DNA from 4 places in the Streptomyces aquilus genome. Region 1 is predicted to be linked to each of the others. Evidence: riboswitches for the same ligand, from Rfam matches in the RefSeq annotation. Region 1 holds a riboswitch; each other region holds the start of a gene.
The links. A riboswitch is a leader RNA that binds a small molecule or an ion and turns the genes downstream of it on or off. The one in region 1 is predicted to bind cyclic di-AMP.
Positions count from the first base shown of each region.

Region 2: another riboswitch for cyclic di-AMP. It lies ahead of EJC51_RS28665 (transglycosylase SLT domain-containing protein); the one in region 1 lies ahead of EJC51_RS39540 (M23 family metallopeptidase).
Region 3: another riboswitch for cyclic di-AMP. It lies ahead of EJC51_RS23735 (M23 family metallopeptidase); the one in region 1 lies ahead of EJC51_RS39540 (M23 family metallopeptidase).
Region 4: another riboswitch for cyclic di-AMP. It lies ahead of EJC51_RS35340 (M23 family metallopeptidase); the one in region 1 lies ahead of EJC51_RS39540 (M23 family metallopeptidase).

Region 1 covers NZ_CP034463.1:8,650,955-8,655,213, reverse strand. Annotated here, with positions in the region: gene EJC51_RS39545 (exo-rhamnogalacturonan lyase family protein) at 1-1,496, opposite strand, end outside; gene EJC51_RS39540 (M23 family metallopeptidase) at 1,710-2,648, opposite strand; cyclic di-AMP (ydaO/yuaA leader) riboswitch at 2,651-2,821, opposite strand; gene EJC51_RS39535 (alpha-galactosidase) at 3,129-4,259, opposite strand, start outside.
Region 2 covers NZ_CP034463.1:6,212,121-6,216,379, forward strand. Annotated here, with positions in the region: gene EJC51_RS48875 (hypothetical protein) at 1-180, opposite strand, end outside; gene EJC51_RS28660 (HAD family hydrolase) at 354-1,160, shown strand; gene EJC51_RS28665 (transglycosylase SLT domain-containing protein) at 1,252-1,698, opposite strand; cyclic di-AMP (ydaO/yuaA leader) riboswitch at 1,702-1,884, opposite strand; gene EJC51_RS28670 (CocE/NonD family hydrolase) at 2,107-4,107, opposite strand; gene EJC51_RS28675 (peptide MFS transporter) at 4,127-4,259, opposite strand, start outside.
Region 3 covers NZ_CP034463.1:5,190,250-5,194,508, forward strand. Annotated here, with positions in the region: gene EJC51_RS23730 (aldo/keto reductase) at 1-472, opposite strand, end outside; gene EJC51_RS23735 (M23 family metallopeptidase) at 593-1,627, opposite strand; cyclic di-AMP (ydaO/yuaA leader) riboswitch at 1,639-1,796, opposite strand; tRNA gene EJC51_RS23740 (tRNA-Met) at 2,125-2,198, opposite strand; gene EJC51_RS23745 (alginate lyase family protein) at 2,273-3,487, opposite strand; gene EJC51_RS23750 (dihydrofolate reductase family protein) at 3,583-4,259, opposite strand, start outside.
Region 4 covers NZ_CP034463.1:7,661,143-7,665,401, forward strand. Annotated here, with positions in the region: gene EJC51_RS35335 (M16 family metallopeptidase) at 1-1,233, shown strand, start outside; cyclic di-AMP (ydaO/yuaA leader) riboswitch at 1,437-1,600, shown strand; gene EJC51_RS35340 (M23 family metallopeptidase) at 1,613-2,377, shown strand; gene EJC51_RS35345 (GntR family transcriptional regulator) at 2,625-3,320, shown strand; gene EJC51_RS35350 (HPr family phosphocarrier protein) at 3,468-3,749, opposite strand; gene EJC51_RS35360 (bifunctional acetate--CoA ligase family protein/GNAT family N-acetyltransferase) at 3,949-4,259, shown strand, end outside.

The DNA.
Region 1 (4,259 bases):
GGCGTCGCGGCGAGCAGCGGCGGGGTCGCGACGGCGGCGGCCTGCGCGGCGAGAACATCGGCGGAAGGGGTCTTCTCGACGGCCCAGAAGGTCAGTTCACTCGTCCGCGCGATGCCGTACGGGGTGCCGAAGCCCGGCTCGTAGTCCTCGTACGTGATCTCCAGTCCGCCGTCGGACTGCTCCTCGTACGTGTCCTGCCCCAACCCGTCGTGGTAGAAGCGCAGGTCGAGCGGCTGGGCCTCCGGCGAGTACAGCCATACGGTGGCCTCGGCGGCGTCTCCCGCCGCTCCGCGTACGTCCAGCTGGGCCGGGTGGCGCTGCCAGAAGTCCCGTAGTCCGAAGGAGAGTCCGCCGCTCGCACCGCCGACGTAGCCGAGGCCTCCGGCACGGCGGCCGGCCGCGGCGTGGATCCAGCCGTAGCCGGCCTTGGTGCGCTTGCGGACGGTGTAGCCGTCGGCGTTGGGCTGGGTCAGGGTGTAGTCGCCCCAGGCCGGGATGTAGGCGAGGCGGTCGGCGACCCGGGGGTCCCAGGTCGAGGTGGCGGGCAGCCGCTCACCGGCGATCTGGGCCGCGCGCACCGCCGCTCCGGGGTCGCGGCGCAGCCCGGTGATGCCCTGGACGGCCTCGCTGAACAGACCGCCGCCGGAGTCGGCGAACCGCACATGGCGGTCGTAGGGCCGGTCGCTCAGCGGCACGGTGAAGCGGACGCCCAGACCGCGCAGGAAGTCCCCCTGATCCGAGCCCGGCGTCTGCTCGCCGTCCCAGACGAAGGTGTGCACCAGACGGAAGGAGTCGGCACCGGCGAAGAAGGAGAAGCGCAGGGTGTACGGCAGCCAGGCCCGCCCGCCGTCGCGGTGCCGGCCCTCGACGCGGACGACGGCCCGGACCGGACCGTCCTGCTCCACCTCGACCTTCTCGACCCGGCCGGCGAAGTGCGAGAGGTCCGCGCCCTCCCGCACCGACTCCTGCCGCAGGGCGACCAGCTTGCCGTTCCGGGCGATCTCGGCCGACCCGCGCCGCACACTCCGTACGACGGTGTCGGAGCCCTTGGCGCCGAACACGGCGGTGATGACGCCGGTCGACACCTCGACGCGGCCCGCGGACCGGGTGACCGTGACCTGCTGCTCCGGCGCGGCCGGAGTGCCCGCCGCGAGCTTGTAGGCGGAGGCCTTCGGCGCGCCGGGTGCGAGGGCGTGCGCCGTCCACTTCACCGAGCCGTCAGGCCAGTAGCCGGTGACCCAGCTCTGGACGGGGACGTCGTCGCCCGCGGCGGTCGTCAGCCGGAAGGACTGCTCCGGCCGGTACGCCCCGCGCGCCCACGGCACGCCCCAGGTGGCACCGGCGTGGACGTCGGGCGCCGAGCCCTCCAGCCAGTGCAGTTCGGTGTCGTCGGCGTCCGCCGCGGCGGCGGTGCGGGACAGTGCCCAGGAGAACTGGGCCGCGGCGGCCGCGGCTGCGGCGCCCTTGATGACGGTGCGTCGGTCGACGCCGGGCACGGGGACCTCCGGATGCGGGTGCGGATGCCATGACGGTCAGAAAGCGCTTGCATCGCTTCGGAGATCACTGTGGTCCCACCCTCGCCTCCCTGTCGACGCTTTGGGCAGCCGCGCCACAAGACCGCAATGAACCGATCATGAAACGGCAAGACCCGACACCGAAGGCCGGACCCGGGGATCGGGATCCGGCCTTCGGTGGCATCGGGGGGAGCGTCAGCCGACGGCGACGCCCTTCGAACGGAGGTACCCGACCGGGTCGATGTCCGAGCCGTAGTCCGGCGTCGTCCGGATCTCGAAGTGGAGGTGCGGACCCGTCACGTTGCCGGTGGCACCGGAGAGGCCGACCTGCTGCCCCTCGGTGACGGTCTGGCCGGCCGAGACCGAGAGCGCGGACAGGTGGGCGTACTGCGCGTAGTAGCCGTCGGCGAGCCGGATGACGACCTGGTTGCCGTACGCGCCGCCCCAGCCGGCGGAGACGACGGTGCCCGCGCCCACGGCCTTCAGCGAGGTGCCGGTCGGGACGACGAAGTCGACGCCCGTGTGGTAGCCGCTGGACCACATGCTGCCGGCCACGTGGTAGCCCGTGCCGACGGTGGCGCCGGAGACGGGCAGGGTGAAGCCGCTGGAGCTGCCGGTGCCGGCGGACTCGCTGCTCTGGGTGGCGGTCGTCGCGTTCGAGGAGGACGAGGACTTCTCGGTGCTCGTGGACTTCTCGGAGCCGGCGGACCTGTCCGTGCTCGCCGCCGCCTTCTTGCCCAGCGTGAGCTTCAGGCCGGGGTGGATGAGCGAGGGGTCGGAACCGACGGCCTCACGGTTGTCCGAGTACAGCTTCTTCCAGCCGCCGGTGACGTTCTGCTCGTCGGCGATCTTCGAGAGGTAGTCACCGGCCTTCACCGAATAGGTGCGCACGGTCGCGGTGTTCGCGGCGCCCTTCTTCTGCGTGGCCTTCTCGGTGGCCGTCTTCGCGGCGACCGGAACGGACCGGACGGCCTTTTCCGAAACCGACTGCGCCACGGACTGACCGGTGGCCGCGTGGGCGCCTGCGGCCCCCATCAGAGGCAGGGCGAGTGCGGCGCCACCGGTTCCGGCGACGGCGATCGAGCGGGTGAGGCGCTGGGACTTCGGACGGCGGTGCTTACCCTTCGCGGGCATGGCGAATTCCTCTCCGGCGCCTGCGAGGTGAGCTGTCGGGTGCGGACTGGAGATGTCCGGACGCACCGAGGTGCGACTTAACCCCAAGCCTGTTCCGGAAGACCGGTCCAGGCGGTTGTACCTGTGGGTCCCCCGCTCCTGCCGTTCACGGGTGAGTTGTGCGGATTCCGGTCGGCGGCAGGATTGGGCGTCCGTCCGGATTGGTGGCGAACGTAAGCGAGGAAGACGCAAAGGGACAAGTAAGAGGTTCCAGGGTGATTGCGTTCCTCTTGATCCGCCGCGAAATTCACGGTCACCCTCCGTGTTTTGGCGGGCCTTCCCGGAACGCAATCACCCAGCTTTTGACAGCGAATTACGTGAACATGACGAACGACTCAGGGTCACCGATATGACGCTGCTCACGTGCCGTTCGCACAGCTTCCCTTATTCCAGAGCGAGTTGGAATGAAGGCTACGGAAGCCACCAATTCGGACAGAAAGCTCAGATGCGACGCAGCCGTAGAACTGCCGCATCCAGATCGCCCCGCAATCCCACCCGCAGCCCGTGATGCAGCAATACGGCACCTCTGTGAATTTCGCCCGTTTCACGGCATTCATACGACGCCTTCGGGTCGAGCCCGCGCAGCCGCAGCGCCGGAACGGGTTCGCCGTACCGCTGCGACTGGAGCCAGGCCAGGACGACGGTCTCGTCCCCGAGGACGTACTGCACGGCGCTCAGGCCGTCGCCCTGCGGCGCCCGGAGCCGGTACTGGTCGCCGCGCTGCACGAGCGGCCGGATGTCCTTGTAGAGCTCCACCCACTCGCGGGCCTCGGCGAGCTCCTCCTCGCTCCACCGGGTGAGGTCGCCGCCGACACCGAGCACCCCTGCCATGGCGCTGACGAAGCGGAAGCGCAGCGAGCTGACCCGGCCGTTGAGCATGGCGTTCGGACTGTCGGTGACCCAGGCCGCCATCACGCGCGCGGGGTGGATCTGACTGAAGCCGTGCTGGATGGCGAGCCGGTCGAGCGGGTCGGTGTTGTCGGAGGTCCACACCTGGTCCGTACGGCCCAGGACGCCGAGGTCGATGCGGCCGCCGCCGCCCGAGCAGGACTCGAAGGCGACGCCGGGGTGGGCGGCCCGCAGCCGGTCCAACAGGGCATAGAAGGCGTGCACATGGTCGACCCAGAGCCGCTGCGGATAGGCGTCGCCGGGCCAGCCCGCGTCGGTGAAGCAGCGGTTGAAGTCCCACTTCACGTAGTCGATCGGGGCGCTGGACAGCAGGGCGTCGAGCTGCCCCCACAGGTACTCCTGGACGTCCTCGCGCGCGAGATTGAGGACGAGCTGATTGCGCAGCTCCGTCCGCTTTCGTCCCGGCTGGAACTGCACCCAGTCGGGGTGTGCCCGGTACAGGTCGCTGTCCGGGTTGACCATCTCGGGCTCGACCCAGATGCCGAACTGCATCCCGAGCCCGTGCACGTAGTCGGCGAGGGGCTTCAGGCCGCCCGGGAAGCGGTCGCGGTTGACCGTCCAGTCGCCGAGTCCGGCGCGGTCGCTGGTGCGGGCGCCGAACCAGCCGTCGTCCACGACGAACAGCTCGACGCCGATGGCCGCGGCCCGCCGCGCGAGGTTCCC
Region 2 (4,259 bases), 2.4 Mb from region 1:
GTACTGGCTCTCGGTGTTGTAGCCGATGGCCACGTACGGGTGGCGGTCGTCGCCGTCGATGCGCCAGATGCGGAAGGACAGAGCGTAGATCTCGGGCCTGAGCTGCTCGGGGAAGCGTTCGAGGATGCCGACCGCGGCGGTCCGCAGATGGTTCAGGAAGGTCTCCGGGTGATCGGTCATCTCGCGAGCATCTCACCCACCGACCGACGCAACCGGTGGTGTGCGGGCTCCCCTCCGACTCTCAACCGGAGCCGCCGTCAACTCCCAACCGGAGTCGCCGTCGACGGATGTGAAAGCTGCGGCCGTCCGGTTCGCGTCGAGTCGCCGGGGGATTCCATCCGTATTCTCTGATCATGGCCGCACCCACCGCATATTCACTCGTCGCCACTGACCTGGACGGGACCCTCCTCCGGGGCGACGACACGCTCTCCGACCGGTCGCTCGCCGCACTCGCGCGGGTGACGTCGGCCGGGGCCCGGCATCTGGTGGTGACCGGCCGACCGGCCCCGAGAGTGCGGCCGCTCCTCGACGACCTCGGCAGCACCGGACTCGCGGTGTGCGGGCAGGGCGCGCAGGTCTACGACGCCGGCGTGGACCGTCTGCTGTGGTCGGTCACCCTGGACCGGGAGTTGGCCGAGACCGCGCTCGGCAAGATCGAGGCCGAGGTGGGGCAGGTGTACGCGGCCGTGGACCAGGACGGGGTCGACGGGCTCACGCTCATCGAGCCGGGGTATCTGATGCCGCACCCGACGCTGCCCGCCGTGCGGGTGGGCCGCCGCGACGACCTGTGGTGCGAGCCGATCAGCAAGGTGCTGCTGCGCCACCCGGCCCTGACCGACGACGAGTTGGCGGCGACCGCGCGCGGAGTCGTCGGTTCCCTCGCCACGGTGACGATGTCGGGCCCCGGCACCGTCGAACTCCAGCCATGCGGCATCACCAAGGCGACGGGCCTCGCGCTGGCCGCCGAGTACCTCGGCCTGGGCCCGCGGGACACCCTCGCCTTCGGCGACATGCCCAACGACATCCCCATGTTCGACTGGGCGGCCCACGGCGTCGCGATGGCCAACGCCCACCCCGAACTCAAGGCCGTGGCCGACGAGGTGACCTTGTCGAACGAGGACGACGGCATCGCCGTCGTCCTCGAAAGACTCTTCCACTAGGCCCCTGCGGAAGGCTCTTCAACCAGCCCTCGGCGAAAGGCTGTTCAAGCAGTCCCCGACGAGAGACTGTTCAATCAGCCCTCGGCAGACCTCAGTACGCGCCGTACACGTTGTCGATCGAGCCGTACACCGCGGCCGCGTAGTTGCAGGCCGCGGTGATGTTCGCGACCGGGTCGTAGGAGTCCCACGACGTGCCGGCCACGTGGTACGCGTTGAACGTCGGGTCGATCACCTGGAGCAGGCCCTTGGAGGGCGTGCCCGCGGCGGCGTTGGAGTCCCAGTTGTTGATGGCGTAGGGGTTGCCCGAGGACTCGCGGATGACGTTGCGGTAGATGCCGTCGTAGGTGCCGGGAATGCCGTTCTGCGCCATGACCTGGAGCGAGGCGCGGATCCAGCCGTCGAGGGTGTCGGAGTAGCCGAGCGAGGTGGCGGTGACCGTGGTCGTGGTGGCCGCGGACGCGGTGGTCGCGCCGACGACGGGGAAGGCGAGTGCGGCGACGGCGGCACCGGTGACGGCGAGCTTGCGGGACAGACGCATGACGAAGTTCCTCTCCGGCGCCTGCGAGGTGAGCTGTCGGGTTCGGGCGGGAGCTGCCCGGCCATGCCGAAGAAGGCATGACTTCACCCCAAGCCGTACCGGCGCGTCCGAAGACGTCCGGCCCGGCGACTTACCTGGGTCCCCCGCTCCTGCCGTGAAGTTCTCTGGGTGAGGTGAGCGGTCTACGGGCGGCGGCAGGATTCGGCGTCCGCCCGGGCCCGGAACGTATGCGACTGCACATGTCCGAAACAAGTACCGGATTCACAGATCGCACCTGTTGACCTTGGTGTCCGGCTTGCGCGCCCCGGAATTCCGGGGTTTTCGGACAGGGTGAGGGCAGGGTGAAGTGAGCCAACTCACCGCGGAGAACGAGAACGGCAAATCGGGCAATCAACCCTCAACTGGCGGTTAACCGGCGGTCCGTGGAATCCGCTTCTCCCAGGTCCGGTGGAAGACCACCTCACCGCTCTCGGTGCAGATCACCTCGTTGGACGTCAGGAACTCGGTCGCCGCACAGGTGATCTCCGAGCGGGTGCGGACGGTGGTGTCCCAGCCCAGCTCCGGCCGGTGCAGCCGGATCGACCAGTCCGAACGGGCGCGGGCCGACAGCGGGTCCGCCTCCTGGATCGTGTACGTCTCCAGCGCGTCCTCGGTGAACTCCAGGCCGTCGGGGTAGAAGCGGGTGCCGCCGTAGCGCGGGTCGACCTCCAGCCGCCACTCGCCCTTGGCGACATCCCGCACGACCAGCCGCTCGGGGCGGGGCTCGTCGAGGGTGGCCGGGTAGTTCACGCCCAGGGGTTCCGACTGCTCGGGCTCGCCGAAGCCGATGCCGGTGTCCGAGTCCACGTCATGTGTCCTGACCGGCAGTTCGAGGAAGCTGCCCGCCGGGTCCAGTGTGAAGCCGGCGTCGGACTCGGGCTGCGGCCAGATCCACGGCCAGTACGCGGAGGAGACCGCGAGCCGGATGCGGTGCCCGGGCGGGAAGACATGCCCGATGCCGTTCAGCTCGAAGACGACCTCCCCGCTCGCCCCCGGCTCCCACGGCACCGCCCGGTCCCGCCCGTGCCGCGCCGACAGGTTCAGCACGCCCCGGGTGACCAGCGTCGACGACCCGTCCGGCGCCACATCGCACAACCGTGCGATCACCTGCCCGCGCGGCACCTCGCACGTCACCCGCAACCGCACCCGGGGCCGCCCCAGCACCCACGTCTCCTCACCCACCGCGAACTCGAAGCAGGCCGACCGGGCGTCCTCCTCCCGCTGGTCCGGCGGCAGGTCGGCGTCGTTCCCGAACGGGAAGAAACGCCCGGCGTCCACGCCCGTGTGCTGCGGGGAGCGGACGAGGACAGGGGCGCCCTGGAGGCCGTACGAGACCGTCGTGACGTGCGGGGAGGGCCAGGCCGGCTCGCCGACCCAGCGGCCCGGGAGCGTGTCGTAGACCGTGGCGGGGCGGTGGGAGTCGCTGACCCAGGACCGCAGCAGGGGTTCCCGCAGGACGCCGGTGTCGACGCCCTTGAGGTGCTGGTCCCACCAGCGCAGGGTCTCCTGGAGGAAGCCGATCGCCGGGCCCGGCGGCAGCCCGCGGTCGGGGTACTGGTGGGACCAGGGGCCGATCAGCCCGCGGACCCGGTCCGGCGGCAGGTGCTCGACCAGCCTGAGCACCGTGTCGCGGTAAGGGTCGTGCCAGCCGCCCACCGCCAGGACCGCCGCGTCGATCGCGCCGTAGTCCTCGCAGACACTGCCGTGCCGCCAGTAGGCGTCCCTGGTCTGGTGGTCCAGCCACGTGTGGATGAACGGATCGACGTGCTCCAGGCGCTTGAGCCACATGTCCCGCCAGGCCAGGCCCGCGTACCGCGGGTCCGGCGGCCGGGAGACGAAGGCCAGCATGGTCGCGGCCCAGGCGTGCATGTCGACGGCGAGGACGGAACCTCCCATGTAGTGCACGTCGTTGTCATAGCGGTCGTCCGTGGAGCAGACCGTGACGACCGCCTTGAGCGGCTCGGGTGCGAGGGCCGCGATCTGGAGGGAGTTGAAGCCGCCCCAGGAGATGCCGAACATGCCGACCTTGCCGTCGCACCAGGGCTGCGCCGCCAGCCAGTTGACCACCTCGACCCCGTCGGCCAGCTCCGTCGCCGAGTACTCGTCCGTCGGCAGACCGCCGCTGTTGCCGTGCCCGCGGACGTCGACGCGCACGGAGGCGTAGCCGTGGCCCGCGTACCAGGGATGGCGCTGGAAGTCGCGGGGCGCGGTCCAGTCGGTCAGGCGGTAGGGCAGGTATTCGAGCAGAGCGGGTACCGGTTCCTGGGTGAGTGGTCGCCACACGCGCGCGTACAGCTGTGTCCCGTCCGGGAGCGGGATGCGCAGGTCCTCGTGGGTCGTCTCGTAGGGGAAGGACGTACGGATGTGCATGAGGATGATCCCGTTCGCTTCAGTGGACGGGGTGCATGGTGCGGCGCAGCCAGGGTGCCGCGGCCATCACCGCGAGGCCCGCGGCCACCGCGATCGCGCCGTTGACGCCGAAGTAGGCCGGGTGGGAGACGTCGTCGTAGAGCTTCACCGTC
Region 3 (4,259 bases), 3.5 Mb from region 1:
AGATGTTGGACGCGGCGATGTGCCGCACCTTGCCCGCCGTCACCAGCTCGTCCAGCGCGCCGATGATCTCCTCGACCGGCACCTCGGGCTTGTCGAAGTGGGTGTAGTAGAGGTCGATGTGGTCGGTGCCCAGGCGGCGCAGGGAGGCGTCCGCGGCGGCCTTGATGTTGGCGGCCCGCAGGCCCTGGAACTCCGGGTGCTGGCTGACCTTCGTGGCGATCACGACGTCGTCGCGGTTGCCGCGCGCCTTGGTCCACTTGCCGATGATGGTCTCGGACTCGCCGCCCGAGTTCCCCTCCACCCAGTTCGAGTAGGAGTCGGCGGTGTCGAGGAAGTTGCCGCCCGCGGCGGCGTAGGCGTCGAGGACGGCGAAGGACTGCGCCTCGTCGGCGGTCCAGCCGAAGACGTTGCCGCCCAGGGAGAGCGGGAAGACCTCGAGATCGGACGTGCCCAGCTTGCGAAGAGAAGTCATGTACGGGATCAACACCTGCGCCGGAAGCCGGTATTCCGTACACAGCGGACCGGCAGCCCTGACGTCGGGGGGTGAGCGTCAGGACCGCCGGGGTTCAGAGAGAGGCGCGCCTCTGAGAGGTCAGGGGTTCAGGCCCTTGCTCCGCAGCCACGCCATCGGGTCGATGCCGGTGTCCGCACCGCCCGGGTGGACCTCCAGGTGCAGGTGGGCGCCGGTCACGTTGCCGGTCGCGCCGACGCGTCCGATGACGTCGCCGGTGCTGACCTTCTGGCCGACGCTGACGCTGATCGAGGACTGGTGGCAGAACCACAGCTCGGTGCCGTCGTCGAGGGTGAGGATCGTGCGGTAGCCGTAGGAGCCGGCCCAGCCGGCCTCCGTGATGGTGCCGCTGTGGATCGCCTTGATCAGCGTGCCCGTGGGGGCCGCGAAGTCGAGCCCGGTGTGGTAGCCGGAGGACCACAGCGAGCCGGCCTGACCGAAGGTCGAGGTGATCGTGTACGAGGAGGTCGGCAGCGTGAACTGCTTGGCGAGCTCGGCGAGGCGCTTGGCCTCGGCCTCCTTCGCGGCCTTCTCCTCGGCGGCCTTCTTCGCCGCGGCGGCGTCGTCGGCGGCCTGCTTGAGCGCGGCGGCCTCGGCCTTCGCGGTCTGCGTGGCGACCTCGGCCTCGGCGGCCAGCTGCGCCTTGTTGTCGACCTGGTTCTGCTGGCTCTCGGCCTGCGCCATGATCCGGTTGCGCAGCGCCTCACCGGCGTCCGAGCCGCTCTCGGCGGTCCGCGTGGCGCTGGTGGCCAGGCTGCTGAGGGCGGTGGCGGAACCCTTGGGGGCCTCGTCGTCACCGCCGAAGACGCCGCCCACGTTGGGCAGGTCGGGGATCGAGATGGAGACCGGCGGCTTGCCGGTGTTGGCGCTGGCCATGCCGCCCGCGCCGACGGCGGCTATGACACCGACGCCCAGGACCGTGGAGCTGCGGGCGAGTCCCCCGCCGCGCTGCTTGGCCACCCGGTGCTTGCCACGCGGCGGGCGGAGGGAGTCCTCGGTGGGATTCCAGACGTCCTGCGGGCCCTCGTCGTGGTGGTAGCTGCCGTAGCCGAAGGCATCGGTGCTGCGCTGGCTCGGCACGTACGGGGCCTCGGGGGCAGGCCGGTTTGACGCCACGTGGGCGTGCTCCTTTCCTTCCTTCTCGCCTACCGGGTTAGCTGACGGGTTCGGAGCAGGAAGGTCTCCTACGCGCGTATAACCGCCGTGCTGCCACGGCGACTTCCGCGTGATTCACCCCAAGTTGGTGGTTCCCCGGTTCCCTTGCGGGATTCGGCGCGTGCGCACGGAGCCGACTCTTGTGACGGCTGGGACGACCGCGCTGCGTTATCGAACGTTAATAGACCCGGGGTACGGATTCCAAGCTGTTCTGCTTGATCATTAACCTTTTTCGGCAGGACGTAGGGGTCATGGCCGGTGAAAAACGGGCGAGTTGACCCCGCCCCCGGAGACCCACAGGAGACTCACAGGTATTGACGGTATGTCAGTTGTTATGCGGAGGGCGCTCGCCTGATCACCGGCCGTGACATCGCCCATGTCTCCGACGGCCGGAAAGGGCCCGGACAACGACTCAGGGCCGGAATCCATTGATCTGGATTCCGGCCCTGGGCCTTCAGTAGCGGGGACAGGATTTGAACCTGCGACCTCTGGGTTATGAGCCCAGCGAGCTACCGAGCTGCTCCACCCCGCGTCGGTGAAACCAGCATACGCCATCCGCGGGACCCCTCGCGCCACCTTTACGTCGCCCCAGCTCACGAGCGGTTCTCAGCTGCCGGGATTGCCCGCGTGGGTCAGGGTCTCCCAGGAGACGAAGAGGTTGTCGGTACCGGCCGGGCGGGTCTCCTCGGCGAGCTTGTGGGCGGCCGGGACGGCCATGCCGAGGCGGTTCTCCAGGTGGTTGAGGGCGACCTCCAGGTCCGGCCCCATGTTCCGGTCCACCTTGCCGCCGCACAGCCACACGGGGGCGGACTCCCCGGCCTGGTACCGGGCGTGGAAGGCGAGGGCGCTCTTGAGCCGGTCCTTCACCTCGCCGTACAGGTCGATGCCCTGGTGCCAGGCGGTCTCGGCGATGTGGGCGGTGGCGGCGACGGAGTAGCCGACGTGCTTGAAGTTGCGGCAGGTCTCCTGGGACATGCCGTCCTTGTACGTCCGCTGCCCGAACCAGTACGTCGTGAGCTTCTGCGGGGTGTTGACGGTCGACCCCTTGGGCGTGAGCGGCAGCTTGCCGTCCTTCGCCAGGTAGAAGTAGGCGGGCACGCGCTCGCGGAACCGTTCCAGGGCGTGCTCGAAGGCCTTGCGGTCCTCCAGGAAGACGGCGATCCCGATGGCCGCGTCGGTCATCACGAGGTCCCAGTTGCCGTTGTAGTCGGGGACCTTGCGGGTGACGGTCGGCAGATACGCCGTGCGCAGCATGGTCTCGAACCGGGCGACCCGGTCCGCCGGCCAGCCCGCGCCGGGACTGTGCCGGACGATCTCGGCGGCCCGCGCCCACGTCGACCCGGCCCACCCGGTCTGCAACCCGGCGTCCTCCTCGGTGTGCCGCCGCATCGTCGCCGACCAGGCGTCCATGATCTCCCTGGCCTTCACGGCGTGCTGCTGCTTGCCGGTGATCCGGAACAGCAGGGCCTGGGTGTAGGCGGCGATGGCGTCCTCGCGCTCCTCGACACAGCCGTGCGCGGGCCGGTCGGCGTGGTCGCCACCGGGGCAGTCGACGCTGGCGTACGGCTCGGGCCGGTACTTGTACGCCCCGTACTTGCTGTCCCGCATGTCGAGGTAGGCCTTGAGCCACGGCTGCTTGCCCGCGGTGACGTTCTTCTTCACGGCCTCCAGCTGCGCCTCGCTGACGAGCACGCCGGGGTGGGTGAAGGCGGTGTCCGGGGGGAGGGCGCGGGCCATGGTGCGGGTGTCGGCGCCGGTCCCCGCGCAGGCGGTGGCGAGGAGCGGGGCCAGCAGGAGAGCGGCGGTGAGTCGGGGCCTCATAGGGGAAGCGTGGACCGGGGGTTGCCGGGGCGCAGGATCTGTTGGTCCGATCGGTCGGCCGAGGCCACGGCCGCCGTGGTCGCGGCCGGCTGACGTTACGACAGCAGGTGCTCGTTCGGCGCCTTCGCCCGCTCCTCGTACTCCGGCAGTACGACGACGTCGACCCCGTGCGCCACCAGCAGCCCGTTCCCGTCCGCCGCCGTCACGAACGTGTCCGGCTCCCGCCAGGCCGTCACCACCCGCCGTACCCCGGCGTCGAGGATCAGCCGGGCGCACGGCGCGGGGCGGGAGGCACGGCGGGCGCAGGGCTCCAGGCTGCTGTAGACGGTCGCCGACGCCAGCCGGGGGTCGTGCGCGTCGATCTTCGCCAGGGCCGCCTCCTCCGCGTGGACGACGGGGTCGTCGCCCTCCCTCGAGTACCCGCGGGCGAGTTCCGTGCCGTCGGCGGCGACCACGACCGCGCCGACGCTGAACGCGGTCCGGGAGGGCGGGCAGAGCGTCGCCAGTTCGCAGGCCAGGCGGAGCCAGTGGTGGTCGGCGGGCGTGGCGCGCGGGCCGGTGCCGGGGGCCGTGGGTTCGTAGCGCATGAGGACCACGTCCTCGATCCGCCGGGTCTCCACCAGCCGCAGCCGGCCGCCCTGGTAGCCGCCGGGCCCGAAGAGGCGGGGCGCCTCCGGGGTGCCGACGAACAACGGGGCCAGCACCAGCTGGAGTTCGTCGGCGAGGCCCAGCTGGAGGAGCTGGGTGTGGATGCGGCCGCCGCCCTCGACCA
Region 4 (4,259 bases), 990 kb from region 1:
CTCCTCGACGCCCCCCTGGACGCCGAACCGGCGGGCCTGGACGGCGTCGCCACGATCATGGCGCGCGCGTTCTCCGAGGGCACCGACAAGCACTCCGCCGAGGAGTTCGCCGCCGAGCTGGAGCGCTGCGGCGCCACCCTCGACGCGCACGCCGACCACCCCGGCGTCCGTCTGAGCCTCGAAGTCCCCGTCTCCCGGCTGCCCAAGGCGCTCGGGCTGCTCGCCGACGCCCTCAGGGCGCCCGCGTTCGCGGACGACGAGGTCGAGCGCCTCGTCACCAACCGCCTCGACGAGATCCCGCACGAGCTGGCCAACCCCTCGCGCCGGGCCGCCAAGGAGCTCTCCCGGACGCTGTTCCCGGCGGACCTGCGCATGTCGCGCCCCCGCCAGGGCACCGAGGAGACCGTGCGGAACATCGACTCGGCCGCCGTACGCACCTTCTACGAGAAGCACGTCCGCCCGGCCACCGGCACCGTCGTGGTCGTCGGCGACCTCACCGACGTCGACCTGGACGGGCTGCTCGGCGACACCCTCGGCTCCTGGACCGGCTCCGCGGCCGAGCCGCGCCCGGTGCCCGCCATCACCGCCGACGACACCGGCCGGGTCGTCATCGTGGACCGCCCCGGCGCCGTCCAGACGCAGCTGCTGATCGGCCGTATCGGCGCCGACCGGCACGACCGCGTGTGGCCCGCGCAGGTGCTCGGCACGTACTGCCTCGGCGGCACCCTCACCTCCCGTCTGGACCGCGTCCTGCGCGAGGAGAAGGGCTACACCTACGGCGTACGGGCGTTCGGGCAGGTCCTCCGGTCCGCCCCGGACGGCACCGGTGCCGCGATGCTCGCCATCAGCGGCTCCGTGGACACCCCCAACACCGGTCCGGCGCTGGACGACCTGTGGACGGTGCTGCGCACCCTCGCCGCGGAGGGGCTCACCGACGCCGAGCGCGACGTCGCCGTGCAGAACCTCGTCGGCGTCGCCCCGCTCAAGTACGAGACCGCGGCGGCCGTGGCGAGCACGCTGGCCGACCAGGTCGAGCAGTACCTGCCCGACGACTACCAGGCCACGCTGTACCGGCAGCTCGCCGCGACCGGCACCGTCGAGGCCACCGCGGCGGCCGTCAACGCCTTCCCGGTGGACCGCCTGGTGACGATCCTGGTCGGCGACGCGGCCGCCATCAAGGAGCCCGTGGAGGCCCTCGGTATCGGTGAAGTGACCGTGGTGACGGCCGAGTAGAGGCACGCGCGCGTGAAGGGGCCCTGGTGACTGAAGCGTCACCAGGGCCCCTTAATGTCCGAATAAGGAATGAATTGAAGGCTGGTTGGCTGTTTGCCCTGTGGGATGCGCTACAAATTGCCTGATCCGTTTGGGGATTGAAAGTCGCCCCGCTTAGCGTCGTCCGGGCTGTCCGTCAGGCAGTGCGCCGCGCCCGCGGCACCGGACAGTCATCGCCGAGTCCCCGTACGGCGCGAGCCAGGGGAGCCGGGGACCCATGCAGTCCCTGGGGTGAATCGGACGCCCGCGCGTGAAGCGAGGGGGTCCGTAGGAGACCTTCCTGCTCCGAACCCGTCAGCTAACCCGGTAGGCGAGAGGGAAGGAAAGGATCAGCCTCCACATGGCGTTCACGCGCCCCACCGGGAAGCATCGTGCCCCGAGCCGGATGAAGCGCAGCACCGCCCGCGCGGCGGGGGTCGCGGCCCTCACCACCACCGGCGTCATCGGCACCCTCGCCGCCCCGGCCCTCGCCGCGGAGCCCGCGGTCGAGCAGACCGGACTCATCCCGGTCGTCACCATCGGCGACTCGGTCGCCGACCAGATCGACGCCCAGGCCGCCGCCCAGGAGCAGGCCGCCGAGGAGGCCGCTCAGAAGAAGGCCGAGGAGCTGGCCCGCAAGAAGGCCGCCGCCCAGGCCAAGAAGGAGCGCGAGGCCAAGGAGCGCGCCGCCCGCGCCGCCGCCGAGCGCAAGCGCCTCAACACCTATGTCGCCCCGATCTCGGGCTCGTACATCTCCACCGGCTACAAGGCCGGCGGCGCCGTCTGGTCCTCCGGCAGCCACACCGGCGTTGACTTCCACGCCGCCAGCGGCACCTCCGTCCACGCGGTCGGCTCCGGCACGGTCGTCGAGGCCGGTTGGGGCGGGTCGTACGGCAACAACATCGTGATCAAGATGAACGACGGCACGTACACCCAGTACGGTCACCTGTCGTCCATCGGTGTCTCGGTCGGCCAGACGGTCACCCCGGGCCAGCAGATCGGCCTGTCCGGCGCGACCGGCAACGTCACCGGCCCGCACCTGCACTTCGAGGCCCGGACGACTCCGGAGTACGGCTCGGACATCGACCCCGTCGCCTACCTGCGCTCGCACGGCGTGAACGTCTGAAGCGCGGCGTGAACGTCCGAGGCTCGGCGTGAACGTCTGAAGCGCGGTGTGACCGTCCGACGGCGGACCGCAAGATCTCCCGGAACCCCGGCTCACCGAGCCGGGGTTTCGCCGTTTTCGGCACCCCGCTGTCCAAAAAATATCCATGGATTCCGGTCCGCCATCGGAAATTCCCGTTCCTTGCAATAGAGTCACTGAACACACGTCAATCGTCGACGTTTCACGGGGATTAAAGCGGAGGTCGGTCATGCGTATTCCGGCGCACTCGGTATGCACCGCGATCAGGGACGACATCGTCTCCGGTGTCCACGAGCGCGGCAGCCGCCTCACCGAGGAACTCCTCGCCCGCCGCTACGGCGTCTCCCGCGTCCCCGTCCGGGAGGCCCTGCGCACGCTGGAGGCCGAGGGCTTCGTGGTGACGCGGCGGCACGCGGGCGCGTGCGTGGCCGAACCGACCGAGCAGGAGGCCGCCGACCTGCTGGAGATGCGGATGCTCCTGGAGCCGCTCGGCGCCTCCCGGGCCGCCCAGCGGCGCACCGAGGCGCACCTGAAGGTCCTGCGTGGCCTGGTCAGGCTGGGCCAGGAGCGGGCCAGGCGCGGCAACAGCGAGGATCTGCGCTCCCTGGGCGGCTGGTTCCACGAGACGCTCGCCCAGGCCTCCGGCAGCCCCGCCCTGACCTCGATGCTGACCCAGCTGCGCCACAAGATCTCCTGGATGTACACCGTGGAGGCGCCCGCCAACCCCGTGGAGTCCTGGGCGGAGCACGGCGCGATCGTCGACGCCGTGGCACGCGGGGACGCGGAACGCGCGCGTGCGGTCACCGCGCTGCACACCGAGCGCTCGACCGCGGCGCACCGCCTTCGATTCCGCGCCGCGGGAGATCGGCCCGAACGTGTGAGGAACTCGCAACATCCCGTAAACATGCCGAGCCTGCGGCATTAACACGAGGGCCGTATACAAAGAAGCAGTAATTCGCGGGGAAGTATTTCTGCTGCCCGCGAGAGGGAATTCGAAAGGGCCCGCCCGATAAACTCGGACGAGCCCTTCAGCGGTGCCGTGATTCAGCCGGACCCGATACGGCCCGATAAATCAGACGGTCTCGGGAAGCTCCTCGAGCCCCTCGGAGACCAGCTTCGCCAGACGGTCGAGGGCGGCGTCCGCACCCTCGGCGTCCGACGCGAGGACGATCTCCTCGCCGCCCTGGGCGCCGAGGCCCAGGACCGCCAGCATGGAGGCCGCGTTGACGGGGTTGCCGTCGGCCTTGGCGATCGTCACGGGGATACCGGAGGCCGTGGTGGCCCGGACGAAGATGGAAGCGGGGCGGGCGTGGAGGCCCTCGGCCCAGCCGACGTTGACGCGGCGCTCAGCCATGTGATGCTGCCCTTCGGTGTTCAGGGTTGTCTAGACCAGTTTCCCACACGTGAAGTGTCTCCGGATCGGGTCGTACGTCCCGTCCGGGGTGAGTCGTCGGACCGCGGCCTCGGTCCGGCTTCCGTCCTCTTGCGATCCTGTTGCGCTCTCCACAGACTGCCTCGCGCCGTTGTCGTACGCGAGCCGTACTCTGGGGCCCATGCAGACCTCGTCGGACCGGCACGAGTACCCCGCCCACTGGGAAGCCGACGTGGTGCTGCGCGACGGCGGCACCGCGCGCATCCGCCCCATCACCGTTGATGACGCCGATCGCCTGGTCAGCTTCTACGAGCAGGTCTCGGACGAGTCGAAGTACTACCGCTTCTTCGCGCCCTACCCTCGTCTGTCCGCCAAGGACGTCCACCGCTTCACGCACCACGACTTTGTGGACCGGGTGGGTCTCGCCGCCACGGTCGGCGGCGAGTTCATCGCCACCGTACGCTACGACCGCATCGGCGCCGACGGAATGCC